Regions from separate parts of the Pseudoalteromonas mucoides genome, predicted to be linked through region 4. Evidence: predicted binding sites of a transcription regulator. Region 4 holds the regulator's gene; each other region holds the start of a gene.

What was found. The regulator ArgR, encoded in region 4, controls arginine synthesis, uptake and breakdown. The targets are predictions, from matches to a motif close to ANTGAATANNTATTCANT.
Region 1: AAEU30_RS20470 (arginase family protein) is a predicted target of ArgR. The motif match lies at 3,363-3,380, and genes of this name have one in related genera.
Region 2: argC (N-acetyl-gamma-glutamyl-phosphate reductase) is a predicted target of ArgR. The motif match lies at 2,673-2,690, and genes of this name have one in related genera.
Region 3: gltB (glutamate synthase large subunit) is a predicted target of ArgR. The motif match lies at 3,796-3,813, and genes of this name have one in related genera.

Annotation. Positions count from the first base shown of each region.
Region 1 is NZ_JBMMUC010000025.1:14,032-19,072, reverse strand. It holds gene paeA (polyamine export protein PaeA) at 1-1,277, opposite strand, end outside; gene AAEU30_RS20475 (substrate-binding periplasmic protein) at 1,410-2,099, opposite strand; gene AAEU30_RS20470 (arginase family protein) at 2,232-3,341, opposite strand; gene udp (uridine phosphorylase) at 3,741-4,502, shown strand; gene cdd (cytidine deaminase) at 4,488-5,041, opposite strand, start outside.
Region 2 is NZ_JBMMUC010000005.1:49,616-54,656, forward strand. It holds gene panP (pyridoxal-dependent aspartate 1-decarboxylase PanP) at 1-1,431, shown strand, start outside; gene argE (acetylornithine deacetylase) at 1,468-2,616, opposite strand; gene argC (N-acetyl-gamma-glutamyl-phosphate reductase) at 2,827-3,831, shown strand; gene argB (acetylglutamate kinase) at 3,839-4,600, shown strand; gene AAEU30_RS07125 (ornithine carbamoyltransferase) at 4,609-5,041, shown strand, end outside.
Region 3 is NZ_JBMMUC010000009.1:58,322-63,362, forward strand. It holds gene gltB (glutamate synthase large subunit) at 1-3,692, opposite strand, end outside; gene AAEU30_RS11345 (efflux RND transporter periplasmic adaptor subunit) at 4,484-5,041, shown strand, end outside.
Region 4 is NZ_JBMMUC010000012.1:129,393-134,433, forward strand. It holds gene AAEU30_RS14240 (ABC transporter ATP-binding protein) at 1-779, shown strand, start outside; gene AAEU30_RS14245 (Dyp-type peroxidase) at 815-1,714, shown strand; gene argR (transcriptional regulator ArgR) at 1,711-2,178, opposite strand; gene mdh (malate dehydrogenase) at 2,429-3,364, shown strand; gene ispB (octaprenyl diphosphate synthase) at 3,461-4,432, opposite strand; gene rplU (50S ribosomal protein L21) at 4,842-5,041, shown strand, end outside.

The DNA.
Region 1 (5,041 bases), on a different contig from region 4:
TAGCTAATTTTACTTACTAATAACTGTTCGACTCTAATACCTTCTACATCAACCACTTCAAACTTAAAGCCAGAAAAAGTAATATACTCAGCACGTTTAGGAATGCGTTTCATTGAGTAAATTAAATACCCTGCCACGGTTTCGTAATGCATTTGATCCGGAAATTCATCAATTTCAAGTACTTTAGCCAGCTCAACCACCGGGGTTAAGCCATCCACAAGCCACGAGTTTTCGTCTCGCGCAATGATCAGCTCATCGCCTGTGTGGGTTATTAAATCCCCCATAAAGCCTTTCAGTAAATCTTTTACGGTAACAATACCGACCACCAACGCATACTCATTTACAACGACAGCAAACGGTTTGGCCGCAGCTTTAAATGCGTTTAACGCCTCAGATAAACTGAGTGTTTCAGGCAAATAAAGAGTTTCTTTTTCTAATAAGTCTTCATTAATGTTTGCCACTTCGCCTTTAAGTACTTGGCGTAATATATCTTTTGATTCAACAGAGCCAATGAGTTTATCCAGATTGCCATTACATACTAAAAAATGGTTATGGGGATGCTCAATAATTTTGCAGGCAATATCAACGCTGGCTTCATTTATATCAAAATAAACAATTTGATCACGGGGTGTCATTACGCTTGATAAAAACCGTGCCTCTAAGTCAAATACATTGCCAATTAAGTCATATTCTTGCTGCTGTAAACTGCCATACTCAGCACCCGCATCCATCATCGCAACAATATCTTCAGTAGTGACAATATCTTCACGTTCTGCAGGCACTTTAAATAATCTTAAAATTAAATTAGTCAGGCCATTAAAAAACATTACAAACGGTGTAAGGGCAAACGTAACCCAGCGCATCAAGTTAACCAACCTAACAGCAACGGCTTCAGGCATGATCATCGCTAAGCGTTTAGGCATTAAATCAGCAAATAAAATGAACAGTGACGTAATAGTAAAAAACGAAATTAAAAAGCTGATTTGTCCAAGTAAAGGACCTTGATAAATCATCACCAAAACTCGCTCTACATAAGGAGAAAGGGCTTGCTCACCAACAATTCCTCCTAAAATGGCAATCGCATTAAGGGCTATTTGGATCATGGCAAAAAATGCGCCAGGCTGTTCCTGCAGTTTTAATACGGCAGCTGCGTTTGCATTACCTTCATCAGCCATCACTCTTAGCTTTATCTTACGCGATGCGGCTATAGCAATTTCCGACATAGCGAATAACGCACTGATCAAGATCAATAACCCAATCCCGATTAAATCACCCATTTAACACTCCAACAATAAGCGCTTTTATAAGCAAAAGCAGCTGGATTATAGGCTCTTTTTTAAACACAGCAATTTATATTTTAATTATCTTTAAAGTTATTAAATTACATAAACTTAGATAGGTATGATTGACTATAAAGCAGAAAACACACGGGTCAGCTCTAACTTAGATACTTTGTCTAACGCTTTATTGCAAGCAAAGTACAATGATGGCTGTTTAATATTAAGTTTTAACACAGGTTGTAGGCTATCTGCTGTGGGCTGAGATTGTTGCTCAAAGTCAGCTCGCTGTTTAGGTAAGATCACAAGATCGATACTATTTTTACGACTATGAACAATATTAAATATGTTATCAAAGCTATCCATAGCCAGTAAGTTTTTACCTTCTTCAAAGCCTTGAGATGATAAGTACTGATGACTATAGTTATCTTTAAGTACGGCAACACGATACTGTTTAGCTTGCTCTAAGTTATCGAACTGAATATTTTTAGAGTTTAGAGCGTAAAAGTTGGTAGTGAGTTCAGCTAACTCCGCAATCCAAAGTAGCTTATCTTCGCGCTCTTTAGAACGTGTTACCGAAAAAATACAGGTTTGTGGGTCGCGCAGGGCAGTATTAAATGCAGTACTCCAACTATGTACTGAAATTGCATAATCAATTGAAGATGCATCTAGGGCTTTACGTACCTTTTCAACAACATGGCCCGTTAGTTGATTATTATCGTCAATATATTGCGCAGGAGGAAAGTTTTCCGTAACGATATTGAGCTTAGCAAAGCATTGCGGGCTCAAAATAACCAATAGTAACAAATTCCATTTAACCACTTTAGTCCTCGCATTTTAGTAACTGATTTTACATCAAGCTGTGAATTGCAGTCTAAATATAGCGCTAATTTACTGATAAGTGAATAAAAAACAGGCCATAACAGCCTGTTTTTAAGATTTTTCTCTAAAAGGTTATCTGTTCATTGCATTGATTAAAAATGCTGAAATTTTTGCACCTTCCCTCAGCGTGGTTTCTGAGCTTGATTGACCTACTAATGAACTGTCGGTAAATGGCGCTATTTCCATCATATCAGCACCCGTTATTGGAAACTCATCAGCCAATGCTGCTAGGATATCTAACGCGTGCTTTGGCGTTAGACCATTACCTTCGGGAGTACCCGTTGCCGAAGCAAATTCTTCATCTAGAGCGTCAATATCAAAGCTTACATAGAGTTCGTCTACATTATCAGCTTTTAATTGAGCAATCACTTCACTGGCAATTTCTTGTGCGCCACGTTCAATGATTTCATGCGCCCAATGTTGTTTTACACCAAACGTTGACTCCCAATGTTCCTTTGGCTTACCGCTTGAGCGAATACCAAACTGAATAAGATGATGCGGCGCAGGTAAAAATTCTAAAATATGTGTACACCATGAACCAAAACATAAATCGATACCCAAGCGCTCAACCAATAAATCAGTATGGGCATCAAAATGGATGATGGCTGTACGTTTTCCTTGATCACGTTTTGCTTTTAAATATGCTTTAGTAAGTGGGTAACTAATTGAATGATCGCCACCAATACCAAAGATACCTTTATCGCTAAACGTAGCATAAAAGCTGTCACAAACATCTTCAGTAATTGACAGTGGGCTCACGTAATAATCACTATTAGGATTATCATAGAGCGCCTTTTGACAATTGCTAATCGTTGCGTCATTTAAGTATTTATCATGCAGTAAATGTGGGATAACACGTACATCACCTAAGTCAAAAGATTTCGCTTGGGGTTGTTGGTCAATCAAAGTGGAACGCAAAAATAACGGTCCCCAGTTTGCGCCACGTAAAATACCTCCGCCACAATCAGAGCTAATACCCAGAGTCACGGCTTTAAAAGGGCTGTCGGATAAAGTATCGAGTGAATCACGCCATAAAGTGTCAACATTATCTTCTTGACCATACAGTTTATTGCGTAACGCCGCTTTGCGCTCTTTTGCAGTATTAACAGTGAAAACTCCATCACCCGGTGGACATAAACAGTGTTCAACTTTGCTTTTAAATGTTTGCCATTGTGTGCTCATTACGATTCCTTACTCTGTGTTTTTGCGTAGTTATGCAAAAAGGACGCTGTTGAAAATAAATTTAATAAAACCTTCATGGTGGTCATTTCATAAAACATGACAACAAAGCCAATTTTACAAAGGCATGTAGAAAAAATAAATTTATCATTATGTAACATAGCTTTAGCTATAAATTAAAAACAACGCATAGATTCAAATTAAGTATATTAAAGGATAGATATAGTGTCTGTTTAAACAAGTCAACCGTTGTGTAGATTGATTAATTTGCTTCAGTGATTGAATATTCAAAGAGAATGAATAAAGCTGATAATCTAAAGCGGACATCCGTCCTGTACAGGCAATGTCATAATAGTAATGATGTTAGATTGACAATACTCATATGATTTAAAAGGCAACATTATGGAAAAGGTTTTTCATTTAGGACTTACTCGCGACGATTTACAAGGCGCAACGTTAGCAATCGTGCCGGGCGATCCTGATAGAGCTGAGCGCATCTCTAGTTTTTTGGAAAATCCACGTTGTTTAGTACAAACCCGAGAATTTCATGCTTACTTAGGCTTACTTAGCGGCCAACCTGTTGTAATATGTTCAACAGGTATTGGCGGCCCATCAACATCTATTGCAGTAGAAGAACTGGCTCAATTAGGTGTTGATACATTTTTACGCATTGGTACTACAGGGGCTATTCAGCCACATATTAATGAAGGTGATATTTTAATTAGCCAAGCATCTGTTCGCTTAGATGGTGCAAGCCAGCACTTCGCGCCACTTAACTACCCTGCCGTATCTGATTTTTTTGCGACCCAAGCCATGGTTAACGCCTGTAATAACTTAAATATTGATTTTCATATCGGTATAACAGCATCAAGCGATACCTTTTACCCTGGTCAAGAACGCTATGATACCTACTCAGGTTACGTACCAAAAGCGTTCCAAGGTAGTTGCGAAGAATGGCAAAAGCTTGGCGTAATGAATTACGAAATGGAATCGGCTACGTTATTCACCATGTGTGCAGCACTTGGTTTAAAAGCTGCCTGTGTGGCAGGGGTTTTAGTGAATAGAACGCGCCAAGAAATACCCAATGTTGACCACGGCGAGATTGAGAAAAAATCAGTTGCCGTGGTACTTGAAGCCGCTAAAGTGCTACTAAGTAAAGCTTAAACTATAGCTTTGTAAAGCTGGTAAGTTATCGTAACTTGCCAGTACAGCTTCACTCACTTGCAGTTGATTTTCAGCGCCTTGCGTTTGCACTAACTCTACCCTTGCAACAATTGCACTATCCATAGTTAAGCCTGCTAGATGGAGCTGACTGATTGCGCTTTGCAGTGGCGCAAGACTAGGGCTATACGCCGCATTTTCAGCATAACGCCCGTAAAAGCAGCCATTTTCAAATGTGGTTATTTTTACCGCACTATAGTTTTGTGTATACGGCACATAAGCTTGTTTTGCCTGTTCAATAAGCACAGGACAAACCTCTGAGTTTGCACCCACATGAGTAGATTGTGGAGCCGGATTAAACAAACTATATTGATTACCCAAATCCTTAGGTCCAAACGCGGCAGGCAACAATTCGGTGAGTTTAAATTGTTGAGTTGGCAATAAAATATCGAATGTTTCGGCATCTGCTAACTCATTCATAAATTGGCGGCAATAACCACAAGGTGCGTCACTAATCGCTATTTTAACAATAGACTTAGCAC
Region 2 (5,041 bases), on a different contig from region 4:
CCTGAAGATCCCACGTTTGTTTCTGCTTATGCGCAGGACATTATGGATCAACTAGTTGCTCATTCGGTGCATACTGCTGCGCCTAGCTTTATCGGGCATATGACGTCTGCTTTACCACACTTTGTATTACCGCTATCAAAGCTCATGGTTGGCCTTAACCAAAACCTAGTAAAAATAGAAACATCAAAAGCATTCACCCCATTAGAGCGCCAAGTACTTGGCATGATGCATCATCTTGCGTATGGCCAAAATGATGCTTTTTATAGTAAGTGGATGCACAGTGCAAAAACGTCATTGGGTGCGTTTTGCTCTGGTGGTACGGTTGCGAATATTACTGCTTTATGGATTGCTCGAAATCGACTGTTGAAGGCCGATGGTGAGTTTAAAGGTATTGGTGCACAAGGGTTAATAAGTGCCATGCTACATTATGGCTATAAAGGCCTTGCTGTACTGGTTTCTGAACGTGGCCATTATTCGTTAGGTAAATCAGCTGATTTACTGGGGATTGGTCGCGACAACTTTATTGCTATTAAAACAGCTAATAATAATAAAGTTGATATAGGGGCAATGCGCGACAAAGCGAATGAGCTTGAAGCACAAGGTATTAAAGTGATGGCGATTGTCGGTGTAGCTGGCACGACTGAGACCGGTAGCATTGACCCGCTCGATGATATGGCAGATTTAAGTCAAGAGCTTGGTTGTCATTTTCATGTTGATGCTGCATGGGGCGGAGCCACTTTATTATCTGACACGTACCGTCCTTTACTCAAAGGAATTGAACGGGCTGACTCAATCACCATTGATGCCCATAAGCAAATGTATGTGCCAATGGGAGCCGGACTGGTTTTATTTAAGGACCCTGCGGCAACCGATGCAATTGAGCATCATGCAGAATACATCTTACGTAAAGGCTCAAAAGACTTAGGCAGTCATACACTCGAAGGTAGCCGACCAGGTATGGCTATGTTAGTACATGCCTGCTTACGTGTTATTGGCCGTAAAGGCTATGAGATATTGATAGATAAAGGGATTGAAAAAGCACGTTACTTTGCTGATCTAGTAGATGCTGATGAAGATTTTGAGTTAATATCAGCGCCTGAATTATGCCTTTTGACATACCGTTACGTACCTAAGCAAATTCAGCAAAAGATCGCACAAGCTGATGAAAAAACTCGCTTAGAAATTTATGCCTCGTTAAATAGATTTACTGCAAGTATGCAAAAACGTCAACGTGAAGCAGGGCGCTCTTTTGTATCGCGTACTCGTCTCACTCCAGCAAAGTACGACCATCAACCAACCGTGGTTTTTCGGGTTGTGCTGGCTAACCCACTAACATCCGAAGCTATTTTAAAAGAGATTTTAGCCGAGCAAAAAGAGCTTGCTAAAACAGACCCAGTCTTTAAAAAATTCTTAGCTAAATATATGGATTAAGAGTATTAAGTGCCTCCAAAAGAGGCACCTAATACATCAATTAAAACAACTGGCTTTAATCATTTCACTTATGATTTTTTGCGAAGGTTTAATTTTCTCCATTGCTAAAAACTCATCTGGCTGGTGGGCTTGGTTAATTGAACCAGGTCCCATCACGATCGTTTCACAACCAAGTTGTTGAATAAACGGCGCTTCGGTACAGTAATTTACAGCTACAGCTTGTTCGCCTGAGATTTTTTCGGCTAGTTTGACGAGCGCCGAATCAGTACTACCTGTAAACGCTGGAATAGGTTCATGCATATCAACTACACTGACTGCATCAGGGTATTGGTTATTTATATCTGCCGCGATTGTTAGCAGCATAGCTTGTAATTCTTGTACACTTAAACCCGGTAATGGTCGCATATCAATATGCATTTCACAGCAACCACAAATGCGATTAGCATTGTCACCACCATGGATATGGCCAAGGTTAAGAGTAGGGTAAGGGATAACAAAATGCTCTACTGAATATTTATTCTTTAATTCTTGCTTTAATACTAACAGCCTTGAAGTGACTTGATGCATGACTTCAATGGCATTTAAACCACGCTCAGGATCTGAGCTATGACCTGAGCGGCCTATTACTCTGATTGCTGTGCTCATGTGCCCCTTGTGAGTAAATACGGGAGTCATATCTGTTGGTTCACCAATAATACAGCGTGCTGGTTTTAAATTGGGGTGTTTGCATATTTGTTGCGCCCCTGCCATTGTGGTTTCTTCATCTGCGGTCGCTAAAATTAATATAGGTTGGCTCTGCTGATTTTCATCTAGCTCGCTAATCGCTTGCAATACGAAAGCGAAAAAACCCTTCATATCAATGCTACCTAAACCATAAAGTTTGTTGTCATGTTCGCTTAACTTAAATGGGTCATAATTCCAGCGGCTGTCGTCAAAAGGAACGGTGTCGGTGTGACCTGCGAGCATTAAACCACCATCACCTTCGCCACGCTTTGCTAATAAGTTAAAGCGACCCTTAGGCCCAGAAAGTTCAGTTATTTCACAGTCAAAGCCTAACTCTTTGCACCAGTTTGCGAGTAAGTCGATAACGCCTTTATTACTCATAGACAAAGACTCGTCCATAGCACTAATTGAAGGCGCAGCAATCAATTGCTGATACATAGATAAAAACGACGGTAAAAGCATAAAAAAATCCAAAATAATTATTCAATCTAATTGCATAACAATATAAAAGTATTTATGATGAATATCAATTCACTTTTTAAGCATAAATATATTTAAGTAGAGCTATGTTCATTATACGACGATAACGAAATTTCATTCCTAATTAATAGTGCATTGTTCTGCACTGAACACCTATATGAATAACAGTATTAACGATTAAAAGAGTAACGAATGAAAGTAGTCATTATTGGCGCAAGTGGTTATAGCGGTGCTGAGTTAGCCAGCTTAATAGTTAAGCATCCTCACTTAACCTTAACAGGTTGTTATGTATCTGAGCAAAGCCTAGATAAAGGCAAGTTGTTGAGTGATTTATATCCAGAGCATTTAGGTTTACTGGACACACCTTTATTACCGCTGAGCGAAATTGCTTTTGCAGAGATAGCGAAGAGCGCGGACTTTGTTTGTTTATGTACAGATCACAAAGTGAGTGTTGATTTAGCGCCTCGTTTTTTAGCTATGGATAAAAAGGTGTTTGATTTATCAGGTGGTTACCGCTTAAGTAGCAATGACGACTACCAAACTTATTATGGTTTTGAGCACCAGCATACTGATTTATTAGAACAAGCCGCTTACGGCTTGGCTGAGTGGAATAGCGAAGCTATTACACAGGCGGAGTTAGTGGCTGTTGCTGGTTGTTACCCTACCGCTGCATTGAATGCATTAAAACCTTTACAGCAAGCGGGTTTATTAGCTGATCAGCCAGTGATTATAAATGCTGTATCGGGTGTTACTGGCGCTGGACGTAAAGCAAGTGTAGGTACCCACTTTTGTGAAGTGTCACTTGCGCCTTATGGCTTATTTAATCACAGGCACAGCCCTGAGATAGAATTGCACTTGGGCCATGAGGTTTTATTTACACCACATTTGGGTAATTTTCCTCGCGGTATTTTAGAGACCATCTATGTGCAATTAAAAGCAGATGTAACGCCAGAGCAAGTGACAGATGCTTATCAGGTATTAGCCGATGAGCCGTTAATTCGTTTACTTGGTAGTAAGATCCCGTCCATCAAAGGGGTTGCAAAACAGCCTTATGTTGATATCGCATGGCAACAGCAAGGGTGCCAACTTATCGTAATGGCTGCCATTGATAATTTATTAAAAGGCGCTGCGGGTCAAGCGCTACAGTGTATTAATTTAGTTATGGGGTTACCTCATAGCACAGGTTTAAAAGGGTAGTTAAGTAATGCAAACATGGGTAATTAAGTTAGGTGGTGCAGTACTTAATACTGAAGATGCCGCAAAAGCATTGTTTGCTGCGCTTGCTTCACAAACTCAGGCGCAGTATGTCATTGTGCATGGTGGTGGGGCATTAGTAGATAGTTGGTTAAAAGAGGCTGGTTTTGCCAGTGCTAAACACCAAGGTTTACGTATTAGTCCAAAAGAGCAAATGCCTTATATTGTCGGCGCGCTAGCAGGTTGTGCAAACAAGCAGTTAATGAGCCAAGCCATTGTGGCAGGTCATATGCCTGTAGGGCTTAGCTTGTATGAAGCCGGTATTATTTCGACGCAAAAGCTAAAAGCATTAGGTCAGGTTGGTCAGTGTCAAAGTGGCGTACAAAGTGTATTACCTGAGCTTTTAAAGCTGGGTCGTCTACCGCTAGTCAGTTCGATAGGGTTTGGTGAGGACGGTCTTTGGTATAACGTTAATGCTGATGAAGCCGCTGCTGCAATAGCAAAAGAGCTTGATGCCGAAATTATTTTTATGACGGATGTAGAAGCGGTACTTGATGCAAATAAACAGCCGTTACATCAACTTGACACAAATCAGATCAATACTTTAATTGAAGAAGGAGTAATTGTGGGCGGGATGGAGGTCAAAGTTAAGACCAGTCTTCACGCTGCCCAACATTTACGACGAGGTGTGTATATTTCGAGCTGGCAAAAGCCAGATAACTTAATTGCTTTACTTAACGGTGAGCACGTCGGAACAAAAATTACACCATAGGTTTTTACATGTTTAATCATTTTTTATCTGGTCTTGAATTAGACCAAAAAGGCGCACTTAAATTACTTAATCTTGCGCAAAAAATAAAAGCAAATCCCGCTGATTTTAGCCAAGCGCTCGCGGGTAAGTCAGTCGTCACGTTATTTGAAAAGCCCAGTCTACGTACTCGCTTATCGTTTGATATTGGCATTAATAAATTAGGTGGTCATGCAGTGTATTTGGATTCACAAAATGGCGCTATGGGTGCCCGTGAGTCAGTAAAAGATTTTGCATTAAATATTGCTAGCTGGGCAGACGGAATAGTCGCGCGTGTTAATCAACACAAAACGCTGACTACATTGGCTGAGTTCTCTAGTGTGCCAGTGGTAAATAGCTTGTGTGATTTGTATCACCCATGCCAAGCCTTGGCTGATTTTTTAACGCTGCAAGAAGTGTATGGTG
Region 3 (5,041 bases), on a different contig from region 4:
GAAATTCCCGTACTTTCATCGATTGCTTGTTGTGCTTTTTCAAGTAACGTTTCGTTTAATTTACCTAAGTAATGTGACGAATTCGGTGCGCTACAATAAAGTGTTTCGCCCGTAGGGTTATTTGGCTGAGCAATCACAGAAGATAAATCAATCTTTTGTTGTTTAGCCGTTTTGCCTTCAATCGCTTCAAGTAAATCTAAACGACCAATTAAGTCGGTTAAATTTGCTACACCAAGGCTTGCCATGATTTCGCGTGCTTCTTGTGCAATAAACTTAAAGTAGTTCATCGCCATTTCTGGCAGACCATGGTAATGCTTTTGACGCAGTGTATCGTCTTGTGTTGCAACACCGGTCGCACAGTTGTTTAAGTGACAAATACGTAAGTATTTACAGCCTAGTGCAACCATAGGTCCAGTACCAAAACCAAAGCTTTCAGCACCTAAAATAGCGGCTTTAATAATGTCTAAACCTGTTTTTAATCCGCCATCTGTTTGTAGACGAATACGGTGACGTAAGCCATTTTCAACCAATGCTTGTTGGGTCTCTGCAAGACCAAGCTCCCAGGGGCTACCCGCATACTTCACGGACGTTAATGGACTCGCACCGGTACCACCGTCATAACCAGATATTGTTATTAAATCGGCATAGGCTTTTGCAACACCTGTTGCAATCGTACCCACACCTGGCTCTGATACTAGTTTGACCGAGATCAGAGCTTTAGGATTTACTTGTTTTAAATCAAAAATTAGCTGGGCTAAATCTTCAATTGAATAAATATCGTGATGTGGTGGAGGCGAAATAAGCGTCACACCTGGCACTGAGTAACGTAGCTTAGCGATATACGGGGTTACTTTTTCACCCGGTAATTGACCACCTTCGCCTGGTTTTGCACCTTGCGCCACTTTGATTTGAATTACATCTGCACTACGTAAGTAATGTGGTGTTACACCAAATCGGCCTGATGCAACTTGCTTAATACGCGAGTTTTTCTCAGTCCCGTAGCGTAGTTTATCTTCACCACCCTCACCTGAATTTGAGCAACCGCCTAAACGGTTCATCGCAATAGCCAGTGCTTCATGTGCTTCTGGTGACAACGCACCAATACTCATTGCCGCAGAGTCAAAGCGTTTATATAACTCAGTAGCAGGCTCAACATCATCGATGCTAATGCCTTCTGCTGGTAATTTAAGCGCTAGCATGTCACGTAAAGTTGAAATTGGGCGCTTATTAACTAAATCGGCATACACGTTGTAATCTGTGTATTCACCAGAGCGCACTGCTTTTTGCAATGTTTGGATAACGTCTGGGTTATAGGCGTGATACTCACCACCGTGCACATATTTTAGTAAGCCACCGTGGCTTAATAGTTTACGCTTGCTATGTGCCAGTTTATGAAGTTTGCGTTGATCTTCATCAAAATCGCTAAAACATGCCCCTTTAATGCGACTAGCAACACCGTTAAAGCAAGTATCAACTATCGCGTCAGACAAGCCGACGGCTTCAAATAACATTGAACAACGATATGACGCAACGGTACTAATACCCATTTTCGACATAATCTTATAAAGGCCTTTGTTTATCGCATTACGATATGCAAGGGTCACTTCACAGTAGCTTTTGTTGATCACTTTAGAGTCGCTCATTGCAACCAGTGATTCATACGCTAGGTATGGGTAAATTGCCGTTGCACCAAAGCCAATTAAAACCGCAAACTGGTGCGCATCACGTACGCTACCGGTTTCAATAATAATGTTTGACTCGCAACGTAAGTTATTATCAACAAGACGCTTTTGCACAGCACCCACCGCCATAGCAGCAGGAATTGGTAATTGATTTTCATCAAAATTGCGGTCACTAAGAAACAACATCACACAGCCACCGGCTGCTTTTTCTTGTGCTTCGTCACAAATACGTGTTACCGCATTGGCTAGGCCTTCTTCTTGGCTATAAGTAATATCAATTTTACAGTAGCTGTAGTGAGCTTGGTCGGCACTAAGTAGCTGCTGCATGTCTGCATACATCAAAATAGGCGTATCAAACTGCAAGCGTTTAGCGTGGCCTGTGGTTTCGTTAAATACGTTTTGCTCACTACCAATACAGGTAGCCAAAGACATCACGTGATTTTCACGTAGTGGATCAATCGGCGGGTTGGTTACTTGCGCAAATTTTTGGCGGAAGTAATCAAACAACGAACGGTTACCCTCAGACAGTACGGCAAACGGTGTATCATCACCCATAGAACCCGTAGCTTCTTGACCTATTTCACCCATTACACGAATAACACTGTCTAGCTCTTCGTTAGTAAAGCCAAACATTTTTTGATATTTCAGTAAGGTTTCATCGTCAAATGAACGGTTACCTGCATCTTGCTCTGATAACTTTTCAAACGGTGTTAAGCGTTTAACATTTTCTTCAAGCCAAGCTTTGTATGGGTGGCGTGCTTTTAAATCTTGGTCGATTTCATCAGAGTGCCAAATTTTGCCAAGTTGGGTATCAATAACAAGAAGCTCACCGGGACCTACGCGGCCTTTTTCAACCACTTCATCGGCGGTGTAATCCCAAATACCTACTTCTGAGGCAAGTGTAATAAAGCCATCTTGCGTGATCACATAACGCGCTGGACGTAAACCGTTACGGTCTAGGTTACAGGCTGCAAAGCGACCATCAGACATAACGATACCCGCAGGGCCATCCCACGGTTCCATATGCATTGAGTTAAAGTCATAAAACGCACGTAAATCATCGTCCATGGCACGGTTCTTCTGCCATGCAGGTGGCACAAGCATACGCATTGCACGGAATAGATCCATACCACCCGCTAAGAATAGCTCAAGCATATTATCTAAGCTTGATGAATCTGAGCCAGTTTCATTAACAAATGGGGCTGCACTTTGCAGATCAGGAATAAGTGGTGATGCAAACTTATACGAACGCGCACGCGCCCACTGACGATTCCCTTGAATCGTATTGATCTCACCATTGTGCGCTAAATAACGGAACGGCTGAGCTAAAGGCCAACGTGGCTGTGTATTTGTTGAAAAACGCTGATGGAAAACACAAATCGCACTGGTCATGCGAATATCTGCTAAGTCTAAATAAAAGTTAGGTAAATCTACCGGCATCATTAAGCCTTTGTAGATAGTCACAAGCCCTGACAGACTTGCAATGTAAAAACCTTCATCGCTGCTTAGGCGTTTTTCAGCACGACGACGTGCCACATATAAACGACGCTCTAAATCTTTTGGACGCCAACCTTCAGGTGCATTAATAAAAATCTGTTCAAAGTTTGGTAATTGTTTTTTGGCAATAGGCCCTAAACATGAAGCATCTGTAGGTACGACACGCCAACCTTTAATATTCAGTGTTTCTTTTTCGAGTTCTTCACTCAATATGTCTTTTGCGGTTTGTGCTAATACAGGATCTGGATTTAAGAAAATCATGCCTACTGCATAATTTTTACCCAGATGCCAATCGTTCTCAGCTGCGATCGCGCGAAAAAAGCTATCTGGTTTTTGTAATAATAAACCACAGCCATCACCTGTTTTACCATCGGCAGAAATACCACCACGGTGTTCCATACGGTCAAGACCGGTGATCGCGGTTCGAATTAAGCGATGACTAGCTTGACCATTGACCTGGGCTATTAAGCCAAAGCCACAATTATCTTTTTCTAATTTTGAGTCGTATAACATAGACCCCTCCCCTTGCTACAACAGCTAGCTATTAAAGATCTTCTCGACGGTTTGCTAGCAGACAGTCAAAACTATCGCCAATTGTATGTAGAGTCAATAAAATTTTGAATACATATTCACATTCTTGAATATTTCTCACTTAAGCGCAATCTTTATATTTATATCACTTTTTAACATTTAGCGCCTTTTTAGCCATTATTTTTTTATGACACTGGTGTCATATTTAACAAGTTGTAAAAAAACCAACCTTTCAAATATCCAGTTTACGTAAACGTAAGGTGGCGCGATTAGTGAATAATTATTCACTCACACATTTCAATAACACCAACACAAGGGCCGAGGTTCAACTCAAGAACCTGTCTGAAAAACCTAAAAAACACGGACAGTTAGAGTAATCACCCTCATTTTAAAATTAAGTCACTTATTGCTAGCAAGTTAATTAATGCATAAATATAAACTGGCCAGTTATTTTTTGCATAGATTACGCATAGATTAGCGTGATTTACTGGGCGTGCTGTGTAACGCACAGGTAAAGTTCGTCATTGAAAGTGTCCGCGGCGGACACTTAATCTGTCCGCGGACACTCTTAGAATTCATCAAAATTAAAAATAACCTTAAAATACAATGAATTGTAAATTGGCATGATATTCGAATAGTAAAGAGTAAGTTTTTAACAGGACACTATTATGTTTACTCTCAGTTTATTTTTAATCTCACCTATCACCATGTTTGCAGTGAGTTTGATGATTTCGTATCTCGAAGATTAAACATAATAAAAAATAGGACGCCTCATGATTAAAGATACTAGCGCGCAGGATATTTCTGTCAGCAAGCGCAAAAACTATAAAAAACCATTAATGATACTAATCGCGCTATTGGCATTCGTTGCCTTATGTGTAAAGGCATTTATGGGAACTGAGCAAGGTACAATATCAGTAGCTAGAAACACCTTACAAATTGCACCTGTCAGTTTAAAAACTCTAACAAGAGATGTTTCTGCCAGTGGTAAAGTTGTTGCGGCCAATGCACCTAAAGTGTATAGCCCTGAACGTGGTTATGTAGATTTGCACGTCAAAGCCGGTGACAAAGTGAGTGAAAATGCGGTGATTGCAATAGTAGACAGCCCCGAACTTACCAATGAGCTCAAGCAACAACAGTCAGTATTAGCTCGCCTTGAGGGTGAATTACAACGTAAACATTTAGAAGCTAGACGACAAAAACTGAGCTTAACTAAGGCATTGGATCTTGCGCAAGTAGAACTCAACGCCGCAGATAGAGAAAACCGCCGCGCAAAGTTATCAATCGAGAAAAGTTTGATCAGCCAAATTGATTTAGAAAAAGCGGTGGAT
Region 4 (5,041 bases):
TGTTCCCGCATTTAACAGTTGCAGATAACATTGGATTTGGCTTAGCTAAAATGAGTAAAAGCCAAAAGCAGCAACGTGTTGACGAAATGCTTGAGTTAGTGCAGTTGCAAGGTTGTGCCATGCGTTTTCCGCATCAGTTATCAGGAGGGCAGCAGCAAAGAGTTGCTATTGCTAGGGCATTGGCTTATAAGCCAAGCTTACTGTTGCTTGATGAACCTTTTTCAAATATAGACACTCAAGTTCGTTTTGAATTAATTGCTGATATTCGCCGCATTATTAAAAATCAGCAGGTTTCAGCCGTGTTTGTTACTCACTCAAAAGAAGAGGCATTTGCGTTTTCTGATACGTTGGCTGTAATGCATCGAGGGAAAATTGCACAACAAGGCACGCCAGAGCAGCTTTTTAACGCTCCAAACTCAAAGGTGGTTGCAGAGTTTCTAGGTCAGGGCATATACTTAAATGCAGATGTATTAACGGCGACTGAATATTCGACATGCTACGGAGTGGTCGAATCGCTTATTGCGCATCACCATAGTACAGATAGTGGACAGCTATATATTCGCCCGCATCATTTAACTCTAACGCCGGCCTCGGTGCAATGTGAGCAAACAGTTAAGGTGCTAAGCCGTCGTTTTATTGGTTCAAGCTATGTTTATAAAGTAGTCGTGAATGAGCAAGAGATTGAAGTTGCCGCTGAACTAGCGCAGTCATTTGATATAAATGACCTAGTTACAATAAAAATAAAACCACACACGGTAAATTTTTTTACTGATAAATAATTAAAGCTGTGTCCAATTTAAGTTAAGGATGTTCCATGGCGCAAGCGCAATCAGGGATTTGTGCTGAAGCAAACTTACACGGTTTGCATTTGTTTTTTAATGTATTTGATGGTCATGATGAGTCGCTACGCAAAAAATTAAAGCGAGTTAGTGCTATTCAGGATGAGTTTGCCGATCAATTTTCAGAATCAATGCTATCTAGTTTTGTTGCTGTAGGTGCACAGTACTGGCCGCATATATTACCTGAATTTATTCCAAGTCAACTTCAAAGCTTTCCTAATATTACTCATAACGATCATGTGATGGGGGCTCAACCTTTTGATTTGTTTGTACAAATACGTTCTGATCGAGAAGATGTAAACCACCTTTTTGCGTTACAAATACTGCAGTTGTTCGCTCCTGATGTTGAATTAGTTGAACAAGTGCGTAATTTTCGGTTTTTAGATGGTCGCGATTTCAATGGCTTTATTTTAGGTGGAAATACTCCCCATGGCCGACAAAAGCGTGTTACGGCGTTGGTAAGTAACCCTGGGCATTTTGAAGATCAAGGCAGTTATATCCATGTTCAACGTTATAAACATGACCTAAGTGTTTGGCAGCATTTATCGCTCAATGAGCAAGAACAAATAATGGGTCGTACTCGGTTAGATAATAACTTATTAGAGCCTAGCGTTGATACTAGCCATGCGGTACGTACTGAGCTCAAAGATGAGCACGGTCAGGCTTTATTGTTAAGCCAAAGCATGCCTTATGGTGATGTTTATGAGCAAGGAGTTTTATCGATTAGCTGTGCAGCGCAAGGCGATGCATTTGAAACAGTATTAAAAAGTAGGTTAGGGCAGGGCGATTGCTACGACCATTGGCTCGACTTTACGCAAGCCGATATGGGCTCTGCTTTTTTCGCCCCATCAATTAACTTTTTAAAACAACTTTAAACGGTATCGAATAAGATGCGTACACGCTCTAGTGTGATATCTATTTCAGATATTTTTGCTGGTGCAATAAATATTGTATCGTCGCCAGCAATGGTGCCTAACACGCCATCGGCTTTACCTAAAGAGTCGAGCAAACGAGCAATTAATTGGGCGGCACCTGGGCTGGTACGAATGATGATCATCATTTCGTTATGCATAATATCAATAACCAGCTGGCGTAGCGGGCTTTTTGCTGTGGGTACACCCATTTCTGCAGGCAAGCAGTAAACCATTTCTTGTTTTGCGTTACGGGTTCGTACTGCACCAAACTTACTTAACATGCGTGAGACTTTACTTTGGCTTATATTATCAAAGCCTTGCTCTTTTAAGGCATCAACAATTTCGCCTTGAGAACCAAAGTTTTCTTCTTTTAAAAGTGATTTAAAGGCTTTAACTAACGCTTCTTGCTTATCTTGTGGTTGCATGTCATTTTTCTGCTTTGTTGTTTGATGTCCTAAATTCTACACAAAAATGAATATTTATGCAGTAGTTGTTTTTATTAGTGAATAGAGCTAATAAGTCGCTGTTTGAGGTATACTTTTGTCGATAGAACAGTTTATTTACAACTATGGTCGAAATTATATGCAAAATAAGCAGGATAAATTTGTTTTTAGGCGCTAATTTCTTTATCTTAGTGCCACAAATATTTTCTACCTTAAATTACGGAGAATTCCCATGAAAGTTGCTGTATTAGGTGCTGCAGGCGGTATCGGTCAAGCGTTGTCTTTATTATTAAAAACAGGTTTACCAGCTGGCTCTGAGTTATCACTATATGACGTTGCGCCAGTTGTTCCTGGTGTTGCTGTTGACCTTTCTCACATCCCAACAGATGTTAAAGTTGCAGGTTTTGGTGCTGACGCATTAGATCAAGCGTTAACTGGTTGTGATATTGTACTTATCCCTGCTGGTATGCCGCGTAAGCCAGGTATGGATCGTGCTGATTTATTCAACGTAAATGCTGGAATCATCAAAACATTAGCTGAAGGTATTGTTGCTAACTGCCCTAAAGCATTAGTAGGTATCATCACTAACCCTGTAAACGGCACTGTGCCAATCGTTGCGGAAGTATTCAAAAAAGCGGGTACTTATGATGCAAACCGTGTTTTCGGTATTACAACGCTTGACGTAATTCGTTCAGAAGCATTTGTTGCTGAGCTTAAAGGTGTTGATGTTGCAACTGTAAAAGTACCAGTAATTGGTGGCCACTCAGGCACAACTATTCTACCTCTACTTTCTCAAGTTGAAGGTGTTACTTTCACTGATGAAGAAGTTGCTGCTCTTACTCCACGTATCCAAAATGCAGGTACTGAAGTAGTAAATGCTAAAGCAGGTGGCGGTTCAGCTACATTATCAATGGGTGCTGCAGCAGCTCGTTTTTGCATGTCTCTAGTTAAGGGCTTACAAGGTGAAGACGTTGTAGATTACGCTTACGTAGCTATTGAAGATGGTGATGCAGAATACTTTGCACACCCTGTACGTTTAGGTAAAAACGGCGTAGAAGAAATTCTTTCTTATGGTGAGCTAAGTGCGTTTGAGCAACAAGCTAAAAACGACATGTTAGATACACTGAAAAAAGACATTCAAGAGGGTGTTGATTTCATCAATGCATAATCTTGTTATTACTGCCAAGTAGTTGGTGGTAATAAAAAAGCCTGCTTTTGCAGGCTTTTTTTATGCTCGAAGTGTTATATATTGTAATACGTGTTTTTAGTGGTTTCGGTCAACCGCAATACGGGCTAGGCTAACTAACGCTTCTTTATAAGGTGAATCAGCTAACACAGATAAACAAGCTATGGCTTTATCGGCTTCTTCATCTGCTTTATTCATAGTAAATTCTAATGCGTTTGTTTCTCGTAACGCTGTTAATATAGCCTCTAAGTGATCCATGCCGTTGCTGTGTTCTATGGCATCACGGATTAGCTGAACCTGCTCTGCATTGCCTTGCTGCATTGCATAAATAAGTGGCAGGGTAGGTTTACCCTCAGCGAGATCATCGCCAATATTTTTGCCTAACTGTTCAGCGTCAGCATTGTAATCAAGTACATCGTCTACTAATTGAAATGCAGTACCTAAATGCATACCGTAAAGGTTGAGTGCTTTTAGAACCGTATCGTCTTGTTCTGTTATAACGGCAGCAAGTCCTGTAGCTGCTTCAAACAACTTTGCTGTTTTAGAGTAGATGACCTGCATATAACTGTCTTCGCTGGTATCTGGGTCATTGCAGTTCATTAATTGCAATACCTCACCTTCAGCGATGACATTGGTTGCATCTGCGAGTATTTGCATGACTTGCATCTTGCCTATACCCACCATGAGCTGAAATGAGCGAGTATAAATAAAGTCACCTACCAGCACACTGGCTGCATTACCAAATTCAGCATTCGCAGTGGGTGTACCGCGTCGCAGGTTTGATTCATCAACAACATCATCATGTAATAAGGTTGCGGTATGAATAAACTCCACGATGGTCGCTAAAGTGATGTGATCTGAACCTTTATAGCCAAGTGCTCTCGCTGCTAAAATAGCTAACATAGGGCGAACGCGCTTGCCGCCACTGTTTACTATATATAAGCCAAGTTGATTAACTAACGCGACATCAGAACGCATTTGTGTGTGAATAAGTTGATTGACGTCATTCATATCGTTTTCGATTAACGCCTGGATAGCTTTTATATCCATTGATCTCCGAGCCAATTTTAATGGGTATACGCAGCCGATTGTACAACAAAAAACGCGTCCGCTCGATATTTTGTGACAATTCACTGAAAAAATAGGTTTAAAGTGCATTTTTAACTCGTTTCGCTAGGGGAAAGTTAAAAATAGCGATAATTCACATGGTTATTTTTTATTCTGATGATGACTTTGCATAAGCTGTAATTTATTTGTCACCATGTGTTAAAAAGCGCTTGGCATAACGGTAATTTAATATAAAATAGGTGAAAATATTGAATTGCTCTCAACGCAGCTATTTTTTATTCATTTAATTAAAAAACAGGCTTGCTAGTTTTTACGCATTAGCGTAAACTTCGCGCCCTATTGAAGAATATTTTAGTTGCGTCGATTTGAGGGCGCACAGACGGAGTTAATTATGTACGCGGTTTTCCAAAGTGGTGGTAAACAGCACCGTGTGACTGAAGGTCAAACAATTCGTCTTGAGAAATTAGACGTTGAAACTGGTGCAGCAGTTGAATTTGATTCAGTACTTTTAGTTGCTGATGGTGAGAAAATCGAGATCGGTGTACCGTTCGTAAACGGTGGTAAAGTAACAGCTGAGGTTGTTTCACATGG